DNA from 3 places in the Arthrobacter sp. Y3225116 genome. Region 1 is predicted to be linked to each of the others. Evidence: riboswitches for the same ligand, from Rfam matches in the RefSeq annotation. Region 1 holds a riboswitch; each other region holds the start of a gene.
What was found. Region 1 has a riboswitch for S-adenosylmethionine ahead of AC5RV2_RS08735 (bifunctional o-acetylhomoserine/o-acetylserine sulfhydrylase). Riboswitches for the same ligand answer to the same signal wherever they lie in the genome.
Positions count from the first base shown of each region.

Region 2: another riboswitch for S-adenosylmethionine. It lies ahead of AC5RV2_RS09300 (LLM class flavin-dependent oxidoreductase); the one in region 1 lies ahead of AC5RV2_RS08735 (bifunctional o-acetylhomoserine/o-acetylserine sulfhydrylase).
Region 3: another riboswitch for S-adenosylmethionine. It lies ahead of AC5RV2_RS07130 (O-acetylhomoserine aminocarboxypropyltransferase/cysteine synthase family protein); the one in region 1 lies ahead of AC5RV2_RS08735 (bifunctional o-acetylhomoserine/o-acetylserine sulfhydrylase).

Region 1 is NZ_JBNHGL010000069.1:2,725-6,783, forward strand. It holds gene AC5RV2_RS08730 (VOC family protein) at 158-799, opposite strand; SAM riboswitch class IV at 1,026-1,140, shown strand; gene AC5RV2_RS08735 (bifunctional o-acetylhomoserine/o-acetylserine sulfhydrylase) at 1,208-2,533, shown strand; gene metX (homoserine O-acetyltransferase MetX) at 2,614-3,696, shown strand; gene AC5RV2_RS08745 (winged helix DNA-binding domain-containing protein) at 3,775-4,059, opposite strand, start outside.
Region 2 is NZ_JBNHGL010000077.1:1,344-5,402, forward strand. It holds gene AC5RV2_RS09285 (helix-turn-helix domain-containing protein) at 16-558, opposite strand; gene AC5RV2_RS09290 (alpha/beta hydrolase) at 678-1,976, shown strand; gene AC5RV2_RS09295 (CoA-binding protein) at 2,115-2,531, shown strand; SAM riboswitch class IV at 2,664-2,778, shown strand; SAM riboswitch class I at 2,928-3,017, shown strand; gene AC5RV2_RS09300 (LLM class flavin-dependent oxidoreductase) at 3,106-4,059, shown strand, end outside.
Region 3 is NZ_JBNHGL010000048.1:10,893-14,951, forward strand. It holds gene AC5RV2_RS07125 (CoA-binding protein) at 1-369, opposite strand, end outside; gene AC5RV2_RS07130 (O-acetylhomoserine aminocarboxypropyltransferase/cysteine synthase family protein) at 366-1,841, opposite strand; SAM riboswitch class I at 1,936-2,030, opposite strand; gene malQ (4-alpha-glucanotransferase) at 2,253-4,059, shown strand, end outside.

The DNA of each region.
Region 1 (4,059 bases):
GACCTGGTGCCGGTCGGACACGGTGGGACGAGCCATGTGGAAAACCTTGGCCCTGCAGGACGATCTGGAGGGCTTGACCACTCAAAAGCTCCGTTTCGGGCGTCTGCTCCTTCTATAAAGTGAGCGGACGCCCGAAACGGAGCGATGCCGCAAAGACTTACAGTTCGACGATCCCGTTGGCGGTTTCGAAGCGGACGGACAGGATGCCAGGCGTACCGTTCGGTGCCGTCCAGGCGACCTTGACGTCGTCCAGCAGGCCGTCGACCGGGGTGCCCAGCCAATCCGCCACCCGCTCGGAAGAACCGGCGATGGTCAGGCCGATCAGCTTGACCGTGGCGGGGCGGGCGTTGGACGGGTGCAGCGGTTCGGTGCCGTCATCCCAGCGCAGCATGTAGGGCACCTGCGGGTCGGCGATGAGGCCCTTGATCCCGATCTGCTGCCAGCTCAGTTCCTGCCCATCCGGGAACTTGCGGTTGCCGGGAACCGCGTGGCGGCCCAGCCGTTCTTCGAACGGGGTCAGGTCGTCGACCGCCACGCACCAGCCCATCCAGCCTCCGCCGGCTTCCGACCGCGCCCGCACGGCCTGGCCGAAGGGGGCTTTGTCGGAAGCGGGGTGGTCGAGCACCTCCACCACCTCCAGGTAATGGTGGTCGGTGAGGGGGAAGATCATATTGCGGGTGCCGAAGCGGGGGTGAACCCCGCCCTTGACGGCGTCGATGCCCAGGGCTTTGGCGATCCGCTCTGAGGTGGCAGCCAGACCGTCGGGTTCAGCAGCATAAGAAACATGGTCGAAGCGCATGGCATTATCTTGGCACTTTGTGAACCCGCTCTCGACTTAGGGTGACCTAAGTCACTCAGCTTGCGGCTCGTGCGGCGGCCCGTATTCCTGACACTGATTCCCCTCGGCGACATCCAGCCAGGCAAAGCGGCCGGGCGGGCGGGCGGACACACGGGCGGCGGGGGCCGGTCGGTCATAAGGTGTCATATTGTTGCGGCCGCCGGCTTGTCTGCGGAGACTGGAGGCAGGTCATGAGTGCCAGCGCAAAACCCCGGTTTGCTGGCCGGCAACCCTCCAACCGCGGTGGGGTGCCCCGGGTGAAGACCAGGCAGCCGCCACAAGGCGGTGCGCAAGCGCGGGTCACACCCGGGACAGACATGCCGGCACGGCCGGATCCCGGATGGCCCCTTCCAGTGAAGGAGTTGCACCATGTCCAATGCCGATTGGTCCTTTGAAACCCGTCAAATCCACGCAGGGCAGGAGCCGGATGCCGCCACGGGCGCCCGCGCACTGCCGATCTACCAGACCACCTCGTTTGTGTTCCCGAGCGCGCAGAGCGCGGCCGACCGGTTCGCCCTGTCCGAACTGGCGCCCATCTACACCAGGATCGGCAATCCCACCCAGGAAGCGGTCGAGACCCGGATCGCCAACCTGGAGGGCGGTGTCGGCGCCCTGCTGCTTGCTTCGGGCCAGGCCGCGTCGACGTTCTCCATCCTCAACCTGGCCGAGGCCGGCGACCACATCGTGGCCAGCCCCAGCCTGTACGGCGGCACTTACAACCTGTTGCGCACCACGCTGCCCAAGTTCGGCATCGAGGTCACCTTCGTCGAGGATCCGGACAACCTGCAGCAGTGGCGCGATGCCGTCAAGCCGAATACCAAGGCGTTCTTCGGCGAGGTCGTCTCCAACCCGCGCCAGGACGTACTGGACCTGGAGTCGGTCAGCGCCATCGCCCACGAAAACGGCGTGCCGCTGATCGTGGACAACACCTTGTCTACCCCGTACCTGATCCGCCCGATCGAGTGGGGGGCCGACATCGTGCTCCACTCGGCCACCAAGTACCTCGGCGGCCACGGGACGGCGATCGGCGGCGTGATCGTTGACGCCGGAACGTTTGATTTCGCCGCCAACCCGGAGAAGTTCCCCGGGTTCAACACGCCGGACGACACCTACAACGGGCTGGTCTTCGCCCGCGACCTCGGCGTCAACGGCGCTTTGGGAGCCAACCTGGCCTACATCCTCAAGGCCCGGGTGCAGTTGCTGCGCGACCTGGGGTCCGCCATCTCGCCGTTCAATGCGTTCCTGATTGCCCAGGGGCTGGAGACGCTGAGCCTGCGCGTGGAGCGGCATGTGGCCAACGCGCAGAAGGTGGCCGAATTCCTGGAAGAGCACGACGACGTTGCCTCCGTCGCGTACCTCGGCCTGCCCTCCAGCCCCTGGTACGAGCGCGGCCGCAAGTACGGCCCGAAGGGGACCGGCGCCATCGTCGCGTTCGAAATCAAGGGCGGCATCGAGGCCGGCAAGCGCTTTGTGGACGGCCTGGAACTGCACTCGCATGTGGCCAACCTGGGCGATGTGCGCTCGCTGGTGATCCACCCGGCGTCGACCACCCATGCCCAGCTCTCGGCCGCGGAGCGGGTCGCGGCAGGGGTGACCGACGGGCTGGTCCGCCTGTCGGTGGGCATCGAGAACGTCAACGACATCATCGCCGACCTGGAGGCCGGTTTCCGCGCCGCCAAGGGCGCGGACGACTAGGCAAGCAGGTAGAGCGCAGCGTGACGATAGTGCAACCGCAGGAACTGGTGGAACAGGCGACCGACGGCATCCTGCGCCGGATGCCGGTTGGTGCGCTGGAGTTGGAAGCCGGCGGCTATCTGCCCGAGGTGGTCCTCGGCTTTGAAACCTGGGGCACCTTGAATGCGGACGCGTCCAACGCCGTCCTGATTCAGCACGCCCTGACCGGCAGCACGCATGTCGCACGCGGCTGCTCGGACGAGGACGGCTGGTGGGACGATCTGGTGGGCCCCGGTGCCACGATCGACACGGAGCGCTATTTCGTAGTGGCCGCCAACATGATTGGCGGCTGCTACGGTTCCACCGGTCCCTCGTCGCCGGCGCCGGACGGGACGCCGTGGGGGTCACGCTTCCCGTTCGTCACGATCCGCGATTCGGTCCGGGCCGAGGCACGGCTGGCCGACGCGCTGGGCATCCGGCGCTGGCACACGGTGCTCGGCGGGTCGATGGGCGGCGCCCGCGCGCTTGAATGGGCGGCGACGTTCCCGGAGCGCACCGCCCGGTGCGCCGTCCTGTCGTGCGGCGGCGCGAGCACCGCCGAGCAGATTGCCTTCGCGCAGGCGCAGGTCGCGGCCATCCGGCTGGACCCGCACTTCGCCGGCGGCGACTATTACGGCGGTCCCGCGCCCGAGGCGGGTCTGGGTATCGCCCGGCGCATCGCGCACATCAACTACCGCTCGGAGCCGGAGCTGGAGTACAGGTTCGGCCGCAAGCCGCAGGCGGAGGAGCAGCCGTACGGCGGCATCACGCCGTCGGCCCGTGGCCGCTATGCCGTGGAGAGCTACCTCGATTACCAAGCGGACAAGCTCGTCGCGCGCTTCGACGCCAACAGCTACATCCTGCTCACCGAGGCCCTCATCAGCCACGACGTTGCCCGGGGCCGGGGCTCGCTGGAGCAGTCGCTGGGCGGCCTGACCGACACGCAGTTCTTCGTGGCCGCGGTGGATTCCGATCGCCTGTACTTCCCGGATCAGTCGCGGCAGTTGGCCGAGGCGTTGCCCGGGGCAGTCAAGGTCCACACCATCGAAACGCCGCTGGGCCACGACGGTTTCCTGACCGATATCCACCAGCTGCACGAGGCCCTGACCGAGGCGTTCTTCGCGCCCGACCTCCCGCCTGCCTGACGGCGGCCCGAGTACGACGCCGGTGCGCGCCGTCCGCGCGGCTACCCCCCGCTGTGCCCGATCGGGTTGAGCGGAGCGTCAGGCCAGGTCGAGCGACACCGGCCGCCGCAGGAAGGCCGCGTACCGTTCCACGGCGACGCCCACGGCCTGCGCTTCCGGCTCGGTGAAGACCCGCAGCGGTTTAAGCCGCAGCTCGGCGGAGCCGGGCCGCAGGACGTGCCTCCAGTTGCCGGCCATCCGTCCGTCCAGCAGCAGCACGTGGATCGGCACCTCGCCGCCCGGCGCCGCCGGCGCGCTGCCGCCCAGATAGCCGCGGGTCTTGGTGTAGCCCATGACGTATTCGTCGTAACACTGGATCAGGTC
Region 2 (4,059 bases), on a different contig from region 1:
AAGCGGGCCGGGCGATCAGGCGGGCGGATCCGCCGGGATGAGGACCGTGGAGAACAGGCGGCGGTGCCGCCCCTCCTCCGGGCCGTTGGCCGCCACCTTCTCTGCGGCGGCCCTGATGGTGGAGGTGAATTCCTCGAACTCTTCGTCCGTCATCCAGAGGGCGGTCTGCCGGTAGCCGGCCCCGTCGCGCACGAAGTCCGGATTCCCCCCGGCGATGTATTGGTCGAAGGCCCCCAGCAGCCCGGCCACGAAGGTCATGAAGCCGCGCCGGTGGTCATCGGCCGTCATGGAGGCAAGGTCATCCTCGGCCACCGAACTCCTGGCCACGTCCAGCCGAAAGGTTCGTTCGGTGGTGCCGCGAACCGGCCTCTCCTGGGCCACCGCCAGCACGCCGGCCTTCGAAAGCGTGCCGATGTGCCGGTAGAGCGTCGCGGTGGGAATGTCGGGAAGTTCGGCGGAGATCTCCGCCGTGGTCAGCTCACGGTTGCCCAGCAGCGCCTGGACGATCCGCAGGCGTACCGGGTGCAGGATCAGGTCGGCGCTCGGTGAGGAGGACATGGCTCAACGTTCTCACAGTTGACATTGTTCCCACAACTGATAATAATCGTACTGTCCGGCAGGCAAGCCGCGACCAAACGACCAAGACACGAGCAATAAACGACCCGAAGGGAGTCGCAGTGGCGGCGATAGTGGTGGGGAACAAGGAGGTTCTGCTGGAGCTGGACCGGTTCGAGAAAATCGCGGGGCTGCTCGGCGACCAGCGCTTCCCCTTGTCCGCGGTGACCTCCGTGCGCGTGCTCGCGGACGCGTTCGACGGCGTCCACGGCCTGCGCGCTCCCGGGCTTGCGATCCCGGGACGGACCCGGGTGGGAACCTGGCGCGGACGCGGCAAGACCCTCGCCGTCGCCCGCCGCGGCACCCCGGCGGTGCAGCTGGACCTGGACGGGCAAAAGTACGCCCGGGTGGTTGTGTCGCTTCCCGACGCCGAGGATGTTGCGGCCCGGATCCGTGCCGCCGCCGGCCTGCCCGCCGGTCAGCCGTTCACCGAAGAAGTGGTCGCCTTCCCGTCCGGGACCGTTGAGCTGGCGGGGACCTGGGCCGAGCCGGCCGGAACGGTCCGCGGCGCGGCATTGATCCTGCCCGGCTCCGGACCGATCGACCGCAATGCCGACCACAAACGGATGCCGTTGGGCATCAGCCGAGACCTGGCGGCGGCGCTTGCCGGCCACGGAATCGCGTCCCTGCGCTACGACAAGCGCGGTACCGGCGGCTCGGAAGGAACCTTCTGGGCGGCCGGTTTCCGTCAGAACACCGACGACGCCGCAGCCGCCCTCCGCTGGATGGCCGCCCAAAAGGCCGCGGGCGTGCCGGTGTTCCTCGTCGGCCACAGCGAAGGCAGCTACCACGCGGCGGCCGTGGCGGCCGATCCCGGCACACGGGTGGATGGGGCTGTGCTGCTTTCGGCCTCGGCACAGACGGGCTTCGAGACAGGCAGATGGCAGACAGCCCAGATCAGCGACTCGCTGCCCGCATTCCCGCGCTTGCTGCTGAAGCTCCTCCGCCAGGACCTGGTCAAGATGCAGGCGAAATCGGTGGAAAAACTCCGCACCACCACCGAGGACGTGGTGCGCATGCAGGGCCGCAAGATCAACGCGCTCTGGCACCGGGAGTTCCTCGACTTCGACCCCGTTCCGAACTTGGAGCGCCTGCAGGTGCCGGTGCTGGCTGTCACGGGAGCCAAGGACGTGCAGGTGGACCCGGCCGACCTGGACATCATCGCGGCCACCGTTCCCGGCCCGGTGACCACCAGGAAGATCGAGGACCTGTCGCACCTGCTGCGCCGCGACCCGAAGGCCCCGGCCCTCTCCGACTACAAGCGCCAGATCCGCGAGCCCGTGGACGCTGAACTGCTCGACCTGGTGGGGAACTGGGTGGCGGAGCACGCCGACGCAGCGGCGGCCCAGTTGGCTGGCTAGCCCCAAACCATCGACTATTCGGCTGGCGCCCCTAAACCGACGGTTTGAGGGCGCCAGCTGACTCCTCGATGAGGGCGGCTGCGGGGGAGAGGACCAGCGACGGTTCCGGTGCCGAAGAGTCGCAGGTAGGGTGGCGCCATGGCACACCAAAATGACCCCGAGGCCGTCTACCGGCTGCTGAGCACGCCGGGCCGCTGGGCCGTCGTCGGCCTGTCCACGAACCCGCACCGGGTGGCCATGCGCATCTCCCGGTACCTGATGGACCAACTGGACATGGAAGTCGTCCCCGTCAACCTGCAGGGCGACGACGTCCTCGGCCTGACCGGTTACCAAAAGCTCGGGGACATTCCCGGCGAGATCGACGTGGTGGACTGCTTCGTGAACTCCCAGAAGGTCGGCCCGGTGGTGGACCAGGCCATCGAAATCGGTGCCAAGGCGGTGTGGCTCCAGCTGGGCGTCGTCGACGAAGCCGCGGCGGAACGGGCCAAGGCGGCCGGTCTGGACGTCGTCATGGATACCTGCCCGGCGATCGAGGCCCCGCGCCTCGGCCTTTAGGTCGGGTGAGCTCGGTGCCCGCCCGACGCGGCCCGCCCGCACGATGAGGCGCCCGTAACATTACGCCCCGGAAGGTCACGGCCTGTCACGTGGTTCCCTGCGCCGGATCGGCCCCGGCATACTCGACTCCGAGATCAAGAGTCCCAACGACAAGCTCTGGCTGGTTGGGCGGCAACCCTCTCCCGTAGCGGGGTGCCCCAGATGAGGATCCGGCCGCGCACAACACCGTGCCCGGCAAGTACGGCCCCCTCCGGGCTGCGCCCCAACCGTGACGGTTGCCGCGCCGCAGCTCCGGCGGGAGCCCCGCCGAGAGGAGCCACACCGGCGTCGTAATTCTTACCCCGCGTGACGCAGGACATTTCCCTTCCGGCACCCCAAGGTGTCCAATGGGAGACGTACCCATCCAGAGCGGCCGAGAGACCTGGCTTGTTGACGCCGCAGCAACCCCCTCCCTGAGGAAGGTGCTACCGCCAGGACCGATGGAGAAGCTCGATCTCTCGTTGGTCTTCCGTTGGCAGCCGCATGCCCGACGGAGGGCCGGCGCGGGCTCTTCTCATCAGAAAAGGAGCCTGACATGACCGTGAACAACCCGCAGCCCAACCCCCGGCGCCAGATTCGTTTCAACGCCTTCGACATGAACTGCGTGGGCCACCAGTCGCCCGGACTATGGCGCCACCCGCAGGACAAGTCCGCCACCTACAACACCATCGGCTACTGGACCCATCTGGCCAAGGTGCTGGAAAAGGGCCTCTTCGACGGCCTGTTCATCGCCGACGTGCTCGGCACCTACGACGTGTTCGGCTCGTCCAACGAGACGACGCTGCGCGCCGGCACCCAGGTCCCGGTGAACGATCCGTTCATGCTGGTCTCGGCGATGGCCGCGGTGACCGAGAACCTCGGCTTCGGCGTCACCGCCGGCACCGCCTACGAGCACCCCTACCCGTTCGCCCGTCGCCTGGCCACGCTGGACCACCTGACCAACGGGCGGGTCGGCTGGAACGTGGTCACCGGTTACCTGCCCTCGGCGGCGCGCAACATGGGCCAGGAAGACCAGCTGGAGCACGACGAGCGGTACAACCACGCGGACGAATACCTCGAGGTCATCTACAAGCTGCTCGAGGGCTCGTGGGAGGACGACGCCGTGGTCAAGGACGCGGAGACCGGCGTCTTCACCGACCCGTCCAAGGTCCACGAGATCCGGCACGAGGGCAAGTACTTCAAGGTTCCCGGCATCGCCATTACCGAGCCGAGCCCGCAGCGCACCCCGGTCATCTTCCAGGCCGGCGCCTCCAAGCGCGGCACCGAGTTCGCCGCCGAGAACGCCGAGGCGGTGTTCGTGACCTGCCCCACCAAGGAGATGCTCGCCGCATCCGTGAAGAAGATCCGCGACGCCGTGGAAGCTGCCGGGCGCGACCGCTACGACGTGCGCATCTACGCGATGCAGACCGTGGTGACCGGACCGGACACCGCCGCCGCGCAGGCCAAATTCGAGGACTACAAGTCCTACGCGGACATTAACGGCGCGCTG
Region 3 (4,059 bases), on a different contig from region 1:
GGCCTCGGCCGCGACCTCCTCGTGCCAGGAGCCCAGCTGCAGCCAGAGGGTCTTGGCTCCGACGGCCAGGGTTTCCTCCAGCACGGTGGGCAGGTCGTCGTGCCGGCGGAACACGTCCACGAGATCCGGCACTTCGGGCAGGTCGGCCAGCGACTTGTACACCGGCTGGCCCAGAATTTCCTTGGCCACCGGGTTCACGAAGTACACCTTGTACGGCGAGCTGGACAGCAGGTAGGTGGCCACGAAGTAGCTGGCCCGGCTCGGCTTGTCCGAGGCGCCGACAATGGCGATCGACTTGGTGTTGCGCAGGATGTTCAGCCGCTCCGGGGCGGACGGTCCCACCCAGGTACGTTCTGGTGTGGCGGTCACTTGGCGGCTCCTTCTTCGGCTTCGATCAGTTCCTCCACGGACTCGACTACACGCGTTCCGGGCTCTGTCCGGGCGGCGCGCTCTGCCGGGATCGTGCAGGACTCGCCGGCGTAGCTGGGGGAGGCGAACTCGGAGGTGTCGAACGTGTCGTCCTCATGGTCCCGGCTCGGGCCGTGCTCGGCGCCAGCCTGCTGCGAGGCGGCCAGCGCCTGGTCCAGGTCCCAGAGAATGTCGTCCACGTCTTCCAGGCCCACGGAAATGCGGATCAGGTCCTCGGGCACGCCGGCAGCCACCAGCTGGTCGGCGGTGAGCTGCTGGTGGGTGGTCGATCCCGGGTGCAGCACCAAGGTCCGGGCGTCGCCGATGTTGGCCAGGTGGCTGGCCAGCTGCAGCGACTCGATGAACTTCTGGCCCGCGGTGCGGCCGCCCTTGACGCCGAAGCTGAACACGGAGCCCACGCCCTTGGGCAGGTACTTCCGGCCCCGCTCGTAATGCGGGTGCGCGGGCAGGCCGGCGTAGCTGACCCAGGAGACGCGCTCGTCGGCTTCCAGCCACTCGGCCACGGTACGGGCGTTGGCCAGGTGCTCGTCCATCCGCTGCGCCAGCGTTTCCACGCCCTGCAGCAGCTGGAACGCGGACTGCGCGGACAGTGACGGGCCGATGTCGCGCAGCTGCTCGGACCGGAGCTTGGTGAGGAAGCCGTACTCGCCGAAGTTGCCCCACCAGGACACGTTGCCGTAGCTGGGCACCGGTTCGGTCATCTGCGGGAACTTGCCGTTGCCCCAGTTGAAACGGCCGGATTCGACGACGACGCCGCCCAGGGTGGTGCCGTGGCCGCCCAGGAACTTGGTGGCGGAGTGGATCACGATGTCCGCGCCGTGCTCGATCGGGCGGATCAGGTAGGGCGTGCTCAAGGTGGCGTCCACGACCAGGGGGATCCCGGCGTCGTGCGCCACCGCGGCCAGGCCGGCGAGGTCCGCGATGTCGCCGGACGGGTTGGCCACGATCTCCGTGTAGACGGCCTTGGTGTTCTCCCCGATGGCCGCGGCGAAGTCGGCCGGGTCGTTGGAGTCGACGAAGGTGGTCTCCACCCCGAACCGGCGCAGCGTCACGTCCAGCTGGGTGATGGTGCCGCCGTAGAGCTTGGACGAGGCCACGATGTGGTCGCCCGACCCGGCCAGGGCCGCGAAGGTGATGAACTCGGCGGCCATGCCCGACGACGTGGCCACCGCGCCGATGCCGCCCTCGAGCGAGGCGATGCGCTCCTCGAACGCGGCGACCGTGGGGTTGCCGATGCGGGAGTAGATGTTGCCGTACTTCTGCAGCGCGAAGAGGTTCGCGGCGTCGTCGGTGTCCTTGAACACGAACGAGGTGCTCTGGTAGATCGGTACGGCTCTTGCACCGTGCTCGGCGTCGGGCGTGCCGCCGGCGTGCAGGGCGCGGGTGCGGAAACCGAATGTGCGTTCAGCCATCAGGCGCTTGCTCCTTCAAAACTTGGGTTCCCGGGCAATGACGGTCCTGGCGGCACCGGGCAGGCACCGTCCGGATCAAAGATTGCTTGCGCTCTCTCCATCGCTTCTGGCGGTAGCACCTTTCCGGTGGCGTCCGGATGGTTGCTGCGGTGTCAAAGAGCCAGATCTCTCAACCGCTCGGGATGGTCCCGTCCATTCTCGCAACCAACCGCCGCGGCGCCAAAAAATGTTGAGCCGCGTTGCGTCCGGGGTTGGGCGCCTTCGGACTTGGGGTGGGCGCCTTGCGGTTGCCCCTGGCTTGCGGTTGCCCGGCACGACGGCGGTGCTCGCCGCGCGTCGGGCCACGATCTTCGCCGTCCCGGCCCAGGACGGACGTTCACGGGTCCGGACAGTTCACCGTAGATTGGATCTATGGCTGAACTTTCGGCGCTGCAGCGCCTCGCGGGGAAACATGGCGTTGGCATTACCTTCCATGGCTGGGACGGGGGCGAGAAAACAGTCAGTGAGGCAACGCTGGTTTCCGTCCTCACCGCGCTGGGCGTCCCCTGTGCCACCGACGATGATGTGACGGCTTCCCTCCGAGCCGCTGAACTGGCACCGGTGCAGCGCACGCTGCCGCCCGCCGTCGTCGTCCGCCAAGGCACCGCCACCGAGGTTCCGGTCAATGCGCGGCCCGGCGTCCGTCCGCGGGTCCGGATCCTGCTGGAGGACGGCTCCCGGCGCGACGTCGAGGTGCTGGCCGGCGGGCGGGAGGAGTCGGAAGATGCTCCGCCTGTTCGTTTCACGGCGGTGGTGCCGGCCGACATCCCGCTGGGCTGGCACACGCTGGAAGTCGCGGAACGGTCCGAGGCGATGGAGTCCGGAACCGACGCGGCCGCAGACCGGACGGAGGCGCTGGAGCCCGGAACCGGCGCGGCCCCGGAACCGGCCGACAGCCAGGCACGGTGCGCCCTCGTGGTCACCCCGCGGCGCCTGACCACCGCCGACCGCCTGCCCCGGACGTGGGGGTTGATGGCACAGCTGTACTCCGTGCGCTCGCGGTCCTCCTGGGGCATCGGCGACCTCCATGACCTGGCCAGCCTCGCCGAAACGGCTGCCGCGAAGGGCGCGGGGTTCGTCCTGATCAACCCGCTGCACGCGGCCCAGCCGAAACCGCCGGTTGAGCCCTCGCCCTACCTGCCCTCCACGCGCCGGTTCGTCAACCCGCTGTACCTGCGGGTCGAGGACGTGCCCGAAGCCAGCGGCGTCCCGCTGGCCAACAACTTCCACGAGGCGAACCTGGACGCCGGCATCCTGGACCGCGACCCGGTGTTTGCGGCCAAGCTGCAGGCGCTGGAAGCGGTGTACGCGGTGCCCCGGTCCGCAGAACGGCAGCAGCGGTTCGAAGCCTTCCGCGCGCAGGAAGGCGAGGGGCTGGAGCGCTTTGCCCTGTGGTGCGCCATGGCCGAAACTGTTCCGGCCGGGGCTCCCGAGTGGTCGGATGCCGCGTTCATCGAAGCGCAGCGCAGCGAGTTGAAGGACCGCATCGAGTTCCATCAATGGCTGCAGTGGCTGTGCGACGAGCAGCTCGAGGCGGCGCAGGGCAGCGCCCTCGACGCGGGAATGAACATCGGGATCGTGCACGATCTCGCCGTCGGCGTCCATCCCACCGGCGCCGATGCCTGGACGCTGCAGGATGTGCTGACCCTCGGCATCTCCGTGGGGGCGCCGCCGGACATGTTCAACCAACAGGGCCAGGACTGGTCACAGCCCCCGTGGCATCCGCACCGCCTGGCCGAATCCGGCTACGTTGCTTACCGGGACATGCTGCGGACCGTCCTGCGGCACGCCGGCGGTATCCGGGTGGACCATATCCTCGGGCTGTTCCGGCTGTGGTGGATTCCCGTCGGCAGCCCTCCCGGCGAAGGCGCCTACGTGTACTACGATCACGAGGCCTTGATTGGCATCCTCGCCCTGGAAGCGGAGCGGGCCGGCGTCGTCGTCATTGGCGAGGACCTCGGGGTGTTCGAGCCGGGCGTGCAGGACTACCTGGCCGAGCGCGGCATCCTGGGCACCTCCATCCTGTGGTTTGAGTACGAAGACGGCAGCCCCCGCGCACCCGAGCGCTACCGCCGTTCCTGCCTGACCAGCGTGACCACGCACGACCTGCCGCCCACCGCCGGCTACCTGGCGGGCAAGCACGTGGAGTTGCGCGAATCGTTGGGACTGCTGAACCGGC